DNA from 2 places in the Microbacterium sp. WCS2018Hpa-9 genome. Region 2 is predicted to be linked to the other one. Evidence: predicted binding sites of a transcription regulator. Region 2 holds the regulator's gene; the other holds the start of a gene.

Region 1 (7,294 bases), on a different contig from region 2:
ACGCGTGGCGGGACGCCTCTGCACGAGCTGCGTTCAGGCAGCAAGGTCGGCACGGGTTCTCCTCGCCGCATCGCCCAGGTGCACCGCAGGGCCCCGCACGCGGAGGTCGTCGACATCCGCGGCAACGTCGACTCACGTCTGCAGCGGGTCGCATCCGGCGAGCTGGATGCCGTCATCCTCGCTGCCGCCGGGCTGTCGCGCCTCGGAACAGATTCGCCGCTTCGCCGCGAGGAGCTGGGACTCTCCGAATGGCCCACCGCGCCGGGGCAGGGGTCGTTGGCTGTCGAGACCCGCTCCGACGCTCCGGCTGAGCTGCTCGCCGCGCTCGCCGAACTCGACGATCATGACACCCGGCTGGCCATCACGGTCGAACGCGGAGTCCTCGAAGGACTCGACTCCGGATGCCAGGCGCCGATGGCCGCTCATGCCGTCGTGGAGGGCGATGAGATCCGCCTCAGGACGGTCGTCTACTCGACCGACGGCGGTCGCCGGATCGGCCTCGACGTCACGGAGACTCTGAACGGGGAGTATATTCGTCGGAACGGCAGCGGCAATGGAGCGGATGCTGCCGGTGGTGCAGACCCGATGCGCACAGCGCGCGAGTTCGGGTTGTCTGTCGCCCATCGGCTGCTCGAGCAAGGGGCGGCCGACCTCGTCTCCCGAGAGCATTCCTCATCATGACCAATTCGAAGCAGGACCGACCGCTCGACGGCTGGCGCATCCTCGTACCCCGCGGAGGCCCGTGGGGCGACGGCGTCGCCGCCAGTCTGCGTTCCCGTGGAGCGGTGCCGGTCGTCGCGCCGCTGATCAACTTCGCGGCCACCACCGATCAGGCCGCGCTCGACGTGGCGCTCACCCGACTGGCTGCCGGAGAGTACGACTGGCTGACGGTGACGAGCGCGACGACCGTCGACGTGATGTTCGCGCACCGCGCGGTGGTGCCGCGTCGCACGAAGATCGCGGCAGTCGGCGAGACGACCGCGGCCGCTCTGCAGGCCGTCGGGTACGAAGTCGCGATGGTGCCGGACGAAGACAATTCAGCAGCGGGGATGGCCGAGCAGCTCATCGCCCTCGAGGCCGAGCCGCGTCGCATCTTGGCGCTGCGCAGCGAGATCGCGAAGCCCGTGCTCAGCGTCCTGCTGCAGGAGGCCGGTCACGACGTCGACAGCGTCGTCGCCTACCGAACGGTCGGCGTGCCGGTCACCGACCGCATCAAGCGCGACGTCGAGAACGGACGCATCAACGCGATCCTGATCACGAGCGGTTCGGTCGCCGAGCAGGTGCGCGAGCAGTTCCCCCTGATCCCGGATGAGACGCTGCTGGCTGCGATCGGCCCGCGGACTGCGAAGGACGCCGACAAGGCGGGTCTTCCGATCACGGTCGTCGCCGATCGTCAGACGGTCGACGCGCTCATCGATGCCGTGTCGAGCTACACGCTCCCGCACGCGGCGGACGAGCTGGCACCGTGAGCTTCCCCGACGTCCGACTGCGTCGCCTGAGGCAGTCTCCTGCCGTCCGGGGCCTGGTGCGGGAGACCTCTCTCGAGCCGCGGCAGCTGGTGCTCCCGCTGTTCGTGCGCGAGGGAGTCACCGAAGCCGCCCCCATCGGTTCGATGCCCGGGGTCGCGCAGCATTCGCTCGATTCTCTGCGTGCCGCAGCCGTCGAGGCTGCCGAGGCGGGTGTCGGCGGGGTGATGCTCTTCGGAGTGCCGGCCGTCAGAGACGCTCAGGGCTCGGGTGCCGACGACCCGAAGGGCATTCTGAACGTCGCCACCGAGGTGCTCGCGGCCGAGGTCGGAGACGCCCTGGTGGTGCAGACCGACCTGTGCCTCGACGAGTTCACCGACCACGGTCACTGCGGCGTGCTCGCCGCTGACGGCACCGTCGACAACGATGCGACTCTCGAGCGCTACGCGTCGATGGCCCTGGCCCAAGCCCGGGCCGGCTCTCAGCTGCTCGGACTGTCGGGAATGATGGACGGCCAGGTCGCCGTCATCCGCGAGGCTCTCGATTCCGAGGGCTTCACCGACACGCTGCTTCTCGCCTACGCGGCGAAGTACGCGAGTGCGTTCTACGGCCCGTTCCGTGAGGCCGTGGATTCGCAGCTGAAGGGCGACCGCCGCACGTACCAGCTCGACCCCGGCAACCGCCGCGAGGGTGTGCGGGAGGCTGTCGTCGACGAGGAAGAGGGCGCCGACATCGTCATGGTGAAGCCCGCCATGGCCTTCCTCGACGTGCTGCGCGAGGTGCGCGACACCGTGCATATTCCGGTGTGGGCATACCAGGTGTCCGGCGAGTACGCGATGGTCGAGGCCGCTGCGGCGAACGGCTGGATCGACCGCCGCGCGTCGATCCTCGAGTCGTTGCTGTCGATCCGCCGCGCTGGCGCCGACGTCGTGCTTACCTACTGGGCGACCGAAGCCGCGCGCTGGCTGCGCCCCTGATCGCGCTTCGTAGACTCGTCACGCGGTGATCTGAGTCCCTCCCTCAGGTCTGCGGACTAGCCTGGAAGTGATGGCGGGAGAGTTCCGCGCATCGCTGAGGAGTGTGCTGTGACCGACCGCAATGACGACCTGTTCTCCGCTGCCCGCACGGTGATCCCCGGTGGTGTGAATTCGCCGGTGCGCGCCTACGGTTCCGTCGGCGGCACGCCGCGCTTCCTCGCGTCCGCGAGGGGTGCGACGGTGACCGATGCCGCGGGCAACGAGTACGTCGACCTGGTCGCCTCGTGGGGTCCCGCGCTGCTCGGTCATGCGCAACCTGAGGTCGTCGCCGCGGTGCAGGCGGCAGCCACTCGAGGACTCTCGTTCGGCGCTCCGACGGAGGGTGAGGTGGAACTCGCTCAGCTGATCGCGGATCGCGTGCGGTTCGGCGAGATCCGGCCCGTCGAACGGGTGCGGCTCGTGTCGACCGGCACCGAAGCCACGATGACCGCGATCCGTCTTGCCCGCGGTGCCACCGGGCGCGACCTGCTGGTCAAGTTCGCCGGCCACTATCACGGGCACTCAGACGGCCTGCTCGCTGCTGCCGGTTCCGGCGTCGCGACTCTCGCCCTGCCAGGGTCCGCGGGGGTGCCCGCGCCGATCGCCGCGCAGACACTCGTCATCGACTACAACGACCCGGAAGCGCTCGAGGCCGTCTTCGCCGAGCACGGCCCGCGCATCGCAGCGGTGATCGTCGAGGCCGCAGCCGCGAACATGGGCGTGGTCCCGCCGCTGCCGGGGTTCAATCGACTGCTGGCCGAGACCGCACACTCTCATGGCGCTCTGCTGATCCTCGATGAGGTGCTGACGGGCTTCCGCGTGCACCCTGCAGGCTTCTGGGGTCTCCAGGCCGCAGCCGGCGAGGACTATCTGCCCGACATCATCACGTTCGGCAAGGTCGTCGGCGGAGGCATGCCCCTGGCCGCACTCGGTGGACGTGCCGAGGTCATGGACCTGCTGGCCCCCCTCGGCCCCGTGTACCAGGCAGGCACGCTCTCGGGCAACCCGCTGTCGGTGGCCGCAGGCCTGACGACGCTGAGGCTCGCGACCCCCGAGGTCTATGCGACCGTCGATGCCGCGGCAACCAGGGTCTCCAGCGCTCTGGACGCCGCTCTCACGGACGCAGGCGTCACTCACGCCGTCGCGCACGCGGGGAACCTTTTCAGTGCGTCCTTCCGTGCTTCTGCGCCTCGCGACTATGCCGACGCGCAGGCTCAGGACTCGTTCCGGTACGCACCGTTCTTCCACGCGATGCGCGAGCAGGGAGTCGCGCTGCCGCCGAGCGTGTTCGAGGCCTGGTTCCTCACCGCCGCGCACGGCGAGGAAGAGCTTCAGCGCATTGAAGCGGCCCTTCCGATTGCCGCGCGCGCAGCTGCTGCGGCCCGCGCTCAGGCCTGAGCAGCGCCCAGAACCTCAGGCGAACATCACTCGTCGCCGTGGTGAGTCCCGATAGGTGCGGCCGAGCGGGCTGAACCAGTCGATCGTGCCGTCGGGAAGCTGCTGTGCGGTCCAGCGATGGTCGTCAGCAACATCCGGATGCTTGAGCGAGTGGTGCCGGGCGCACAGATGGGCGAGGTTGTGGATCTCGGTCCGCCCGCCCTTCGCGTGATCGAAGGTGTGGTCGATCTGGCATCGATGCACCGGCATCCTGCAGCCGGGGAACCGGCAGTGCTGATCTCGCGCTCGGAGGAACCGTCGCATGGGTTCTGTCGGCCGGTAGGTGTCGGTTTCGACGACCAGTCCGGTCGGATCGAGGAACAACCGGGTCCACCCGCCGTTGCGGCCAGCGAGATCACGCGCGATATCGGGATGCAGCGGCCCGTGTCCGTCGAGCTGCGCGGGGCGATCGTCGCAGCCCGCGAGCGTCGTGGCGGCGACGGTGACGTGGATGCGCCCCTGAATGTTGTCGAGTCCTGAGCCGTTCGCGGCGCTCGGATCGGAGGCGAGCAGGAGGTCGATCAGCAGATCTGTCCGAACCTGATCGATCGTGCGGCTGTCACAGGGGATGTGCTCGACTGTCGGCTCGGTCGGGTCGGTCGTGAAAGTCCCGTCGCCGAAGATCGCGTAATCGTCGCGGGACGGGTCGTCTTGCGCGATGTCTTCGGGGCGGATCGGATTCTCGCCGTCGTCGATCGGATCGAGAGTCGGCTCACGGTCGTTCCGTCCATCGATCACGGCGCGCGCGAGTCGGGTGAGGCGGTCGAGGATCGCCGTCGCGAGATGCTCGGGCAGCACGACCGTCAGCACGGAGAGGCCGTCTCCTGCCGGCCGCACTGTGACGGTGCGCTCCGCCTTCGAGCGCGCATGGCGCTCGGCGACCGTGGAGCCTGCCAGGACGGCTGCCAGCTCGCGCAGGTGCACTCGTGTGCGGGCAGGAGTCTCGCCCTCGGCCACGATGACGGCGACCGTGTCGTACAGGGGCAGCACGTCGGCATCCGCTCGCCCGTTGTTGACGGCCTCGCGGACCACTCCGGCGGCACGCACGATCTCGCGGACGTGCGCGGCCGTGATGCTGCCCGCTCTGAAAGCCGAGCGAACGCCGGGGTGGCTGGCGTCGAGGAATCCGGCATCGGTGAAGGCGTACTCGATGCTGCCCTGGCTCAGGCGGCCCGCTGCGGAGTACTCCGCGATCATCGATCTGTGGATGGCATCGCGGTGGAACGGATTCTCGTCGGAGTCCGACCGGCTCAGGCGCATCCGCTCAGCGAGAAGATCGGACGCCTCAGCTTCGAGGCTGGCGATCTGTCGCCGCTTCTCGACCCACGAGTCGAGCAGCTCAGCGCGCTGCTCGAGGTCGGGATCGGTGGCGGATGTCATGCTTCGATTCTAGTAGATTTGTTCGAAGGTCGAGCAGAACATCGGAATGGAAGAGGGGTGGAATCGTGGGAACCGACAAGGGATCGTTGCCTTCCTGTGAACAAGACACAGACATCTGGAAGGGTGCCGCTGGCAGACTGGACGCATGGTGACGTTGCTGCTGGACCAGACGCAACTCGAGATCGTGCTCTCGCCGATCGAGCGTGCGGCGAGCTTCCACCGTGACAACGTGCGGCTCGTGCGCGACACCATCACCAAGGTGCAGCTGATCGACGACGCGTGGACCTGGCTGCGCGGGGTGCCGAATCCGGGAACGCACATTCCCGGCGTGCTCGCCGCAGGAACGTGGAAGGCCGCGGGCAGCGTCGATTTCGTGCTCATCCGCCGCCGACGTCCCAGCGTGGTCATCGACCTCTCGGGTGACGCGCAGTACCGACGACTGATCCTCACGACGAGGCACGGCCTCGCATTGACCCAGGCGCTCCGACTTGAGGTGTCCGATGAGCCGGCGGACGTCGAGGAGATCGTCGCGACGGCGCCTACGCCGACCTCGAAGGGGAGTCGCCGTCCGGTGATCCGCCCGCGGCCCGCCTGAGCGACCCGAGAACGAGCGAACGCCCTCCGCAGCCTTGTGGCGCGGAGGGCGTTCGCATCAGGGGCCTGTTCGAGGCGGCCTCAGGACCGGTCGTGCTCGCCCTCGTGGTGCTCGTGGTGCTGGCCCTCGTGCTGCTCATGCTGCTCGCCGTCGTGGTGCTCGCCCTCGTGCTGCTGCCCATCGCGACCGTCGGTCGCCTCCGGAGCGGCATCCGCGTCTGCCTCCGCCGATGCGTCGGCGTCTCCGAGCGGATAGTCCTTGGGCTCGTCCTCGTAGTACGCGCGAGCAGCGGCGGCGAGCATCGAGGTGACGGCCGCCGAGCGAGGGTCGTCATCGGAAGTCCGGGAATCCGCCGACTCGTCGGACTCATCGGACTCGTCGGACTCATTGGACTCGTCGGAGTCGTGCACCTCGGCGAAGAACTCGACCCCGGAGTGCTCGCCGGTGCCGTCCACGTTCGCAGTCGTGTCGGTCTCGTCAGCGGCGTCGGCGTCGGCGTCGGGGGTGTCGGTGTCGGTGTCTTCGTCGACGTGAGCGTCCGCCCCATCGGCCGGGACGGTGCCGAACAGGATGTCGTCGAACGACGGCCGGGCGCCCTTCTCCTCGGCATCCGTGGGCGTCGCCGGCTCAGTCGATCCGCCTGCCGAGTCATCGTCGCCGGGGGCATCGTCACCGTGTGCATGCGCTGCTTCCGAGGCGACGTCGGCCGCATCCTCCGCATCGTTCGCATCCGAGGCATCCGCTGCGTAGCGGAGCTCTGCCGCGGCGTACTCGACATCGCGAGCCGCATCCGCCGCGTCCGCTGCGGCGTCGGCCTCGGCATCCGCCGCGTCAGCCTCTGCACGTGCCGCATCGGATGCGGCCGCATCGGACGCGGCCGCATCGGACTCGGCGACATCGGACTCGGCGACATCAGAGTCGACCGAATCGGACTCGGCGACATCAGGCTCGGCGACATCCTGAGTCGGGGAGGTCTCGGAGTCGGCACGCTCGGAGTCAGCCTCGACCTGCGAATCGGGTGCCGCTGCGACACCGACGACCGCCGCCGCGACACCGACGACCGGTGCTTCGGCATCCGCGACCGGCGCTTCGGCATCCGTGACCGGTGCGGAATCGGGGACCGGCGCGGCGGTGATGGCCTGCGGTGCGAGCCTGCCGCCGCGGACGAGCTCGATGAAGACGTCCTCGAGAGTGGGGCCGCGCTGCACCAGGGTGGCGAGGGCGATGCCGGCCGAAGCCGCGATGGCGCCGACCGCTCCCGCGTTGCTGCCGCGAACGGTGAGACCCGAGCGGAGCACCTCGACCTCGAGGCCGGCCGCCGAGAGCGCCGACTTGAGCGCGCCACGATCCGCCGCGTCGACGACGACCGAACCTGCAGACGGGTCGGCGAGCTTCTCGAT
Region 2 (7,294 bases):
TCAGCGACGGGTATGCGTTCGTCAAGGGAAACGAGGTGTTCCTCGATTCGGTGCACATTCCGGAGTACTCGCAGGGGCACTGGACCAACCACTCCGCCAAGCGCGTCCGAAAGCTGCTGCTGCACCGCGAGGAGATCGCGAAGCTGCAGCATGCCGTGTCGGCGGGTGGATACACGCTGATCCCGCTGAAGCTGTACTTCTCGGACGGTCGCGCCAAGGTCGAGATCGCCCTCGCCAAGGGCAAGAAGGAATACGACAAGCGTCAGACCCTGCGCGAGCGTCAGGACACCCGTGAGGCCGATCGCGCCATGCGGCTGCGCAACCGCGTCGGCGAGTGATCAGCGCGCGGGCGTGAAGCCGAACACGCGTCCGAGAAACGCGAGCTCCCTCTCGAGTGCATCGATGATGGTCTCGCTCGCGCGGAAGCCGTGGCCCTCACCCGGGTAGAGCACGTACTCGTGCTCGACGCCGCGGTGCGCCAGCGCATCGCGGATCGCCTCGGACTGCGACGGCGGCACCACGCGATCCTCGGCGCCCTGCATGAGCAGCACCGGCACGTCGATCCGATCGACGTGGGTGAGGGGCGAGCGCTCGATGTAGACGGACTCTGCGTCGGGCAGCGGCCCCACCAGGCCCTCGATGTAGTGCGCCTCGAAGTCGTGAGAGTGCTCGCTCAGCATCCGCAGGTCGGCGACGCCGTATCTGCTGATGCCCGCGGCGAACGTTCCACCACGCACGAGAGACGAGAGCACCGTCCAGCCACCCGCCGAGCCTCCGCGGATCGCGATGCGGTCGGGGTCGGCGAGTCCGGTGTCGACGAGGCCGCGCGCCGCAGCGATCACATCGTCGACGTCGACCACGCCCCATCCGCCGTCGAGTCGTTCTCGGTAGGTACGCCCGTAGCCCGTCGACCCGCCGTAGTTGACATCGAGCACGCCGATGCCGCGGCTCGTCCAGAACGCGATCGCCCCTGATGCGGCGCCCGTCACGTGGGCGGTCGGACCGCCGTGCACGAGCACGATGTACGGCGCGAGCTCGTCGTCCGCGGCTGAAGCCGACGGATTCACGGGCTCATACGCGAAGGCGTGGACGGGGCCGTGCGCGCCATCGACCAGGACCTCGGATGCCGCGGACATCCACGACGGATCCGTCGGCGTCGCTCCCGCAACCACCTCGACGTCTCCGGAGTCGACGTCGACGCACCAGACCCCGGGCGCTGTCGTCGAGCTGTTGCCCGAGAGCAGCACGCGGGAGCCTGCGACATCGTCGACGCTGACATGGCCGTCGGCGGGAATGGGGATGCGGCGGGCGCCGCCGTCCCGCTCGATGACGACCACCTCGTCGCGTCCGTTGGTGCGCACCGCGACGATGCGGCCGTCGGCGAGCGGTCGGTACCAGCGGTTTCCGAGCACCCATAGCCCGTATCCGGTGTCGGCGTCGATGTCGTCGATCCGTTCTGCGGGGCTGACCGCTCGCACGCCGTCCACGCGCTGTCGGTGCAGCGCCCAGCGACCCGACGGATCGTCCGAGTACAGGATCTCGTCGTTCTCCGTCCACTCCGGCTGCAGGGCGGCTCGCGTGGGCAGCTCTGTGCGCCCGGTGCCGTCGGAGAGCACCAGCGACGCGCGCTGCCACGGCATCCGGTCGCCCGACCATTCGACCCACGCGGCGCGCGTCCCGTCGGGAGACAGCGCCGGATGCGCGTAGAACGACTCTCCCTGCACGAGCACCTTCACCAGCGTCGGATCGTCGGCTGCTGATCCGTCGGTGGGGATCTCGACGATTCCGCGCTGGTGGGGGTCGACCGAGAGGTCCTCCCGCACGGCGAACAGCCGGCCGTTCTGCAGGCGCAGGCCGCCGTGTGCCGGCCCCGCAGGGGTGAGGGGCTCCGGAGCGCCCCCGCGTGGCATGCGATGCACCCGCTGATCCTTGGCGTCGACGAAGAACAGCGTGCCGTCGGCATCAGCCGTCCACGCCCCGCCGCCGTACTCGTGCACGCGTGACCGCGCGCTCCAGGGAGCGGGAAGGATCTCGGCGCCGTTGCAGCTGCGCACGGTCACACGCCCGCCCTCGGAGGGCACCGACTCGCCCCACCAGATGTTCTCGCCGATAAAGGCAGCACCTTCGATCCTCGGAGACGACGCGGCGATCCGGTCGGGAGTGAACGGGGAGGGCCAGGTACCGAACGGCGACGACATGATTCGAGCCTATGGTGCACCGGTGCGCCGCGTCACACAGGGGGCGGTAGTGGGCGTCGCCACCGGTCCTCTGGGAACGCGCGGTTCACGAGACCCGTGTGGAGAGGGTCAGACCGAGCGGAGCACCGCGACGATCTTGCCGAGGATGACGGACTCGTCGCCGAGGATCGGCTCGAAAGCCGAGTTCCGGGGGAGCAGCCAGGTGTGGCCGTCGCGACGCCTGAGCACCTTGACGGTGGCCTCGCCGTCGAGCATCGCGGCCACGATCTCACCGTTCTCGGCGCTGTTCTGCGAGCGCACCACGACCCAGTCGCCGTCGCAGATCGCGGCGTCGATCATCGACTCGCCCGACACCTTGAGCATGAACAGGTCGCCCTTGCCGACGAGCTGACGGGGGAGCGGGAAGATCTCCTCGACCTGCTGGTCGGCCGTGATCGGAACGCCGGCGGCGATGCGTCCGACGAGGGGGACAAGCGCGGCGTCTCCGACGGGCGTCGCCACATCGGCGGGGTTCTCACCGCTCGTCCCTGGAAGGTCGATGAGCACCTCCATCGCGCGGGTCTTGCCCGGATCGCGGCGCAGATAGCCGCTGAGCTCGAGCTGACCCAGCTGATGAGTGACGCTGGACAGCGACTTGAGCCCGACGGCGTCGCCGATCTCGCGCATGCTCGGCGGATAGCCGTAGTGACTGATCGACGTCTGGATGACCTCGAGGATCGCCATCTGCTTAGGGCTCAGGCTCTTGCGGCGACGAGTGCGCGGGGCATCGGCCTCGGGGGCGGAGTTGTCGCTCATGGTGCTCCTCAGGTGTGCGATCCGGCGTCTCAGTTCGAATGTCGGAGGCCCGTGGTGGGGTGTTCCTATCGAAACCGTATCCGAGAAACGCGCCGATGTGGAAGATCTGTTCGAGCGTGTCGGCCGATTCTCCTACTTCTGTTTCGAAGAACGCTTGACAGATGTTCGAATTCGAAGATAACTTCGGTACGTAGCTTCGCATCCACGGCTCCCGGCCGAGGCGCGGATGCGAACGCTACGCCAACTTCACCGCTCACGCGGTAGATGCAGAGGAGCACGACATGAGCACCATCACCTTCAGCAGTGCAGCAGTCCTTCCGGCTCGTCCGGCGACGCGGCTCCGGCTGACGGCGCGTGGTCGACGCGTCGTGCTCTCGGTCGCCGCAGTGCCCCTCGCCATCGGAATCGCGTTCGCCGCGCTCAGCGGCGGAAGCGCGATGGCATCGGGCGAGCAGGCCGCGACGGCGACGTTCGCCACAGTGACCGTGATGCCGGGCGACACCCTGTGGTCGATCGCCGAGAGCATCGCCCCCGGGGCCGACCCGCGCGACGTGATCGGTGACATCACGCGTCTGAACCTGCTGCGTGGCGGCGAGCTGCAGATCGGTCAGGAGCTCGCGATTCCGGCGCAGTACTCGGAGTGAGTCCCGCCTCCACCGGTCGGCGGAGTGGAGCGGGCGAGTTCACCTTCATACTCGGACGCCACGGGCATCCGCAGGGCGAACGCGGCCTACCATGGGAAGGGTGACTGCATCACTTGACGACCTGCCGCTTCGCGACGATCTCCGGGGGCTCACCCCGTACGGAGCACCGCAAGCGCCTCTCCCGATCGCACTGAACGTCAATGAGAACACGCATCCGGTTCCGGACGCCGTGGCCAGCGACATCCTCGACGACATCGCGGTCGCGCTCCGAGACGTCAACCGCTATCCGGATCGTGAGTTCACCACACTGCGCGAGGGCTTCGCCGAGTACCTCGGCCACGGTCTCGAACCCGCCCAGATCTGGGCGGGCAACGGGTCGAACGAGGTCCTTCAGCACGTCCTCCAGGCGTTCGGGGGGCCGGGTCGCACGGCGTTCAGCTTCAGCCCGACCTACTCGATGTATCCGCTGATCTCGAAGGGGACCGGAGCACGGTGGGTCGCCGGCACCAGGCAGCCCGACTACACGATCACGCCTGACGAGGCCGCGGCACAGGTCAGAGATGTCGACCCCGATGTCATCCTCCTGTGCTCCCCGAACAATCCGACGGGCACACCGCTCGGCCTCGACGTGGTCGAGGCGGTCTACGAGGCATCGACGGGAGTCGTGATCGTCGACGAGGCCTACCAGGAGTTCGCACCGCGCGAGGCGGCATCCGCCCTCACCCTGCTCGAGGGGCGCCCTCGGCTCGCAGTGTCTCGCACCATGAGCAAGGCGTTCGCATTCGCGGGCGCGCGCGTGGGGTATCTCGCGGCGGATCCTGCGTTCATCGACGCGCTGAGGCTCGTGCGTCTGCCCTATCACCTCAGCGCTCTCACTCAGGCGGCGGCCGTCGCCGCGCTGCGGAACTCGGGCGTGATGCTCGGCATGGTCGAGGAGATCGTCGAGCAGCGTGACCGCATATCGGCGACGCTCGAGGCGCTCGGCTACACGCCGCACGAATCGTGGTCGAACTTCGTGCTGTTCGGCGGAGTCGCAGAGCCCGCGAAGGTCTGGCAGGAGCTGTACGAGCAGGGAGTCCTCATCCGCGACGTCGGGATTCCCGGCCACCTCCGCGTCACTGCGGGCACCGAGGCTGAGACCACCGCGTTCCTCGATGCCCTCGCCTCGATAGGATCGGCATCATGAGCACCACCGCCCAGACCCCGCGCACCGCCACGCGTGTACGCAGCACGTCGGAGTCCACCGTCGAGCTCGAACTGAACCTCGACGGCAGCGGTGCAAGCCGTATCGACACGTCGGTGCCGTTCTTCGATCACATGCTGACGGCGTTCGCGAAGCACTCGCTGACCGACCTCACGGTGCGCGCCTCCGGCGACACGCAGATCGACGCGCACCACACTGTCGAGGACATCTCGATCGTTCTCGGTCAGGCGATCCGCGAGGCGCTGGGCGACAAGTCCGGGATCTCCCGCTACGGCGATGCGCTCGTGCCGCTCGATGAGGCGCTCGCCCAGGCGGTCGTCGACATCTCGGGTCGCCCCTACCTCGTGCACACGGGAGAGCCCGTCGGTTTCGAGCACCACCTCATCGGGGGCCACTTCACCGGGTCGCTGGTGCGCCACTCTTTCGAGGCGATCACCTTCAACGCGGGGCTGACGGTGCACGTGCGCGTGCTCGGAGGTCGCGACCCCCACCACATCGCCGAAGCCGAGTACAAGGCGTTCGCTCGGGCATTCCGTCAGGCCAAAGCGCTCGACCCCCTGGTCGACGGCATCCCGTCGACGAAGGGCGCGCTGTGAGCTCGGCACCCAGGGTCGCCGTCTTCGACTACGAATCGGGCAACGTCCACTCGGCGGTGAAGGCTCTCGTCGCCGCGGGCGCTGACGCGGTGCTGACCCGCGATCGCAAGGAGGCGCTCGAGGCAGACGGTCTCGTGGTGCCCGGCGTCGGTGCGTTCCAGGCCGTCCGAGACGCGCTCTACGCGCACGGTGGCGACGAGATCATCGACCGTCGCCTCGCAGGCGGACGCCCCGTTCTCGGCATCTGCGTCGGCATGCAGGTCCTCTTCGCGCATGGCGTCGAACGCGGGCATGACTCCGAAGGGCTCGGCGAGTGGCCGGGAGCGGTCACCGAGCTCAACGCGCCGGTGCTGCCGCACATGGGGTGGAACACGGTCGAGCCCGGAGCCGACTCTGTGCTGTTCAAGGGCATCGAGAACGAGCGCTTCTACTTCGTGCACTCCTATGCTGCGCAGTCGTGGGAGCTCGATGTCATCCCGCCGTTCCCACAGCCGGTGCTCACGTGGTCGACCTACGGAGATCCGTTCCTCGCTGCCGTCGAGAACGGACCTCTCTCCGCGACCCAGTTCCACCCCGAGAAGTCGGGAGAGGCCGGAATCCAGTTGCTCCGCAACTGGGTCGACAGCCTGCGAGCCTGACGGCGCGGCCGAGCGCTCAGGATCGAGAGCTGCTCGGATAACGCGGCGTGTCGGTGACCGCTCGCCGGGATGTTCAGAAACCGCGCGCGACGGCAGCTGCAGCCGAGAGCCAGGATCGCTGCGTCGGCGCCGCGAGCGCACGAAGACGAAGGTGACCGTCGACCATCTCGCGGTCGAAGGGGATGCCGACGACTTCGCGCGCCAGGGGCTGGTAGCCCGCGATCACGTCTGTCACCTCTGCGGGCGATGCCTTCGGATCCGCCTGGCTGACGACGACCACCGATTCCCGCGCGAGCCGCGCTGAGCGCTCGTCGCGGTCCTCGAGCGCCTCGAGCAGCAGAGCGCCGGCTTCGGCATGGTCGTCGCGGGTCGTCGTCGCGACGACGATCTGGTCGGCGAGGTCGATCATCCGCAACCACATGGGGTCGGATTCGTCGTTGCCGGAGTCGATGATGATCAGTCGATAGAACTTGGCCGCGATCGCATGGATGGAGTCGACGTCGGCGGGCCGCAGCCGGTTCTCGTGCGCGAGCCGGATCGGCTTCGACCGCAGCACATCGTACTTCTCCTGCGGCTGGTGATGTACGAAGTGCGCGAGGTCCGCGGACTGCCCCTGGGCTCCCAGCAGGCGCTGCGTCTGTGGAAGCAGTTCGAGGAGCGTGCGGTCGTGCGACCCCGTCTCGGTGCGCCAGCCGAGCGTGCCGCGGGTCTGGTTGTTGTCCCAGGCCAGAACTCCGGCGCCGCCGTATTGGGCGAAGACCGCGGACAGCAGCACTGTGGCCGGCGTCTTGCCCGCCCCGCCCTTGCCGTTGACGACCGCGACGGTGCGTGGCCCCGGCCAATGACGGCTCACGGCATGCTCGTCGTCGCGCACGCCTCGCTCACGAGCGTTGGGTCCGAGAGAGAAACCGACGCGATTGAGCAGCCCGCGCCCGCCCTGACGTGCGGGCTCTTCTCGGCGCTCCTCCTGCAGGAACGAGCGTCGTCCGACGCCCTGCTCGCGCTGCTGACGACGCGATGATGCCGACGACGCCGACTCCGCCGCGGCGGCGTTCGGAGCGGTCGGAGCCGTGGTGGTCGGCAGCGGCGGGGTGGGCGGCAGGCCTGGCGTCTGGCTCTGCGGCACACCATTCGCAAGCGCGGGCGCCGGAGCAGCCGGTGTCGGTGTCGGTGTCGGTGTCGGAGCAGCAGGCGTCGCTGCAGGGGTCGCCGGTGCCGG

What was found. Region 2 encodes LexA, which represses DNA repair genes until DNA is damaged. Its sites were predicted from a motif close to TCGAACANNTGTTCGA; they were not measured.
Region 1: RQG82_RS04395 (DUF222 domain-containing protein) is a predicted target of LexA. The motif match lies at 5,310-5,325, and genes of this name have one in related genera.

The regions. Positions count from the first base shown of each region.
Region 1 covers NZ_JAVTIY010000002.1:130,139-137,432, reverse strand. The annotation lists gene hemC (hydroxymethylbilane synthase) at 1-681, shown strand, start outside; gene RQG82_RS04410 (uroporphyrinogen-III synthase) at 678-1,469, shown strand; gene hemB (porphobilinogen synthase) at 1,466-2,443, shown strand; gene RQG82_RS04400 (glutamate-1-semialdehyde 2,1-aminomutase) at 2,552-3,880, shown strand; gene RQG82_RS04395 (DUF222 domain-containing protein) at 3,896-5,299, opposite strand; gene RQG82_RS04390 (hypothetical protein) at 5,445-5,894, shown strand; gene RQG82_RS04385 (ATP-binding cassette domain-containing protein) at 5,975-7,294, opposite strand, start outside.
Region 2 covers NZ_JAVTIY010000012.1:55,307-62,600, forward strand. The annotation lists gene smpB (SsrA-binding protein SmpB) at 1-338, shown strand, start outside; gene RQG82_RS19170 (prolyl oligopeptidase family serine peptidase) at 339-2,198, opposite strand; gene lexA (transcriptional repressor LexA) at 2,307-2,993, opposite strand; gene RQG82_RS19180 (LysM peptidoglycan-binding domain-containing protein) at 3,275-3,637, shown strand; gene RQG82_RS19185 (histidinol-phosphate transaminase) at 3,729-4,823, shown strand; gene hisB (imidazoleglycerol-phosphate dehydratase HisB) at 4,820-5,437, shown strand; gene hisH (imidazole glycerol phosphate synthase subunit HisH) at 5,434-6,075, shown strand; gene RQG82_RS19200 (AAA family ATPase) at 6,149-7,294, opposite strand, start outside.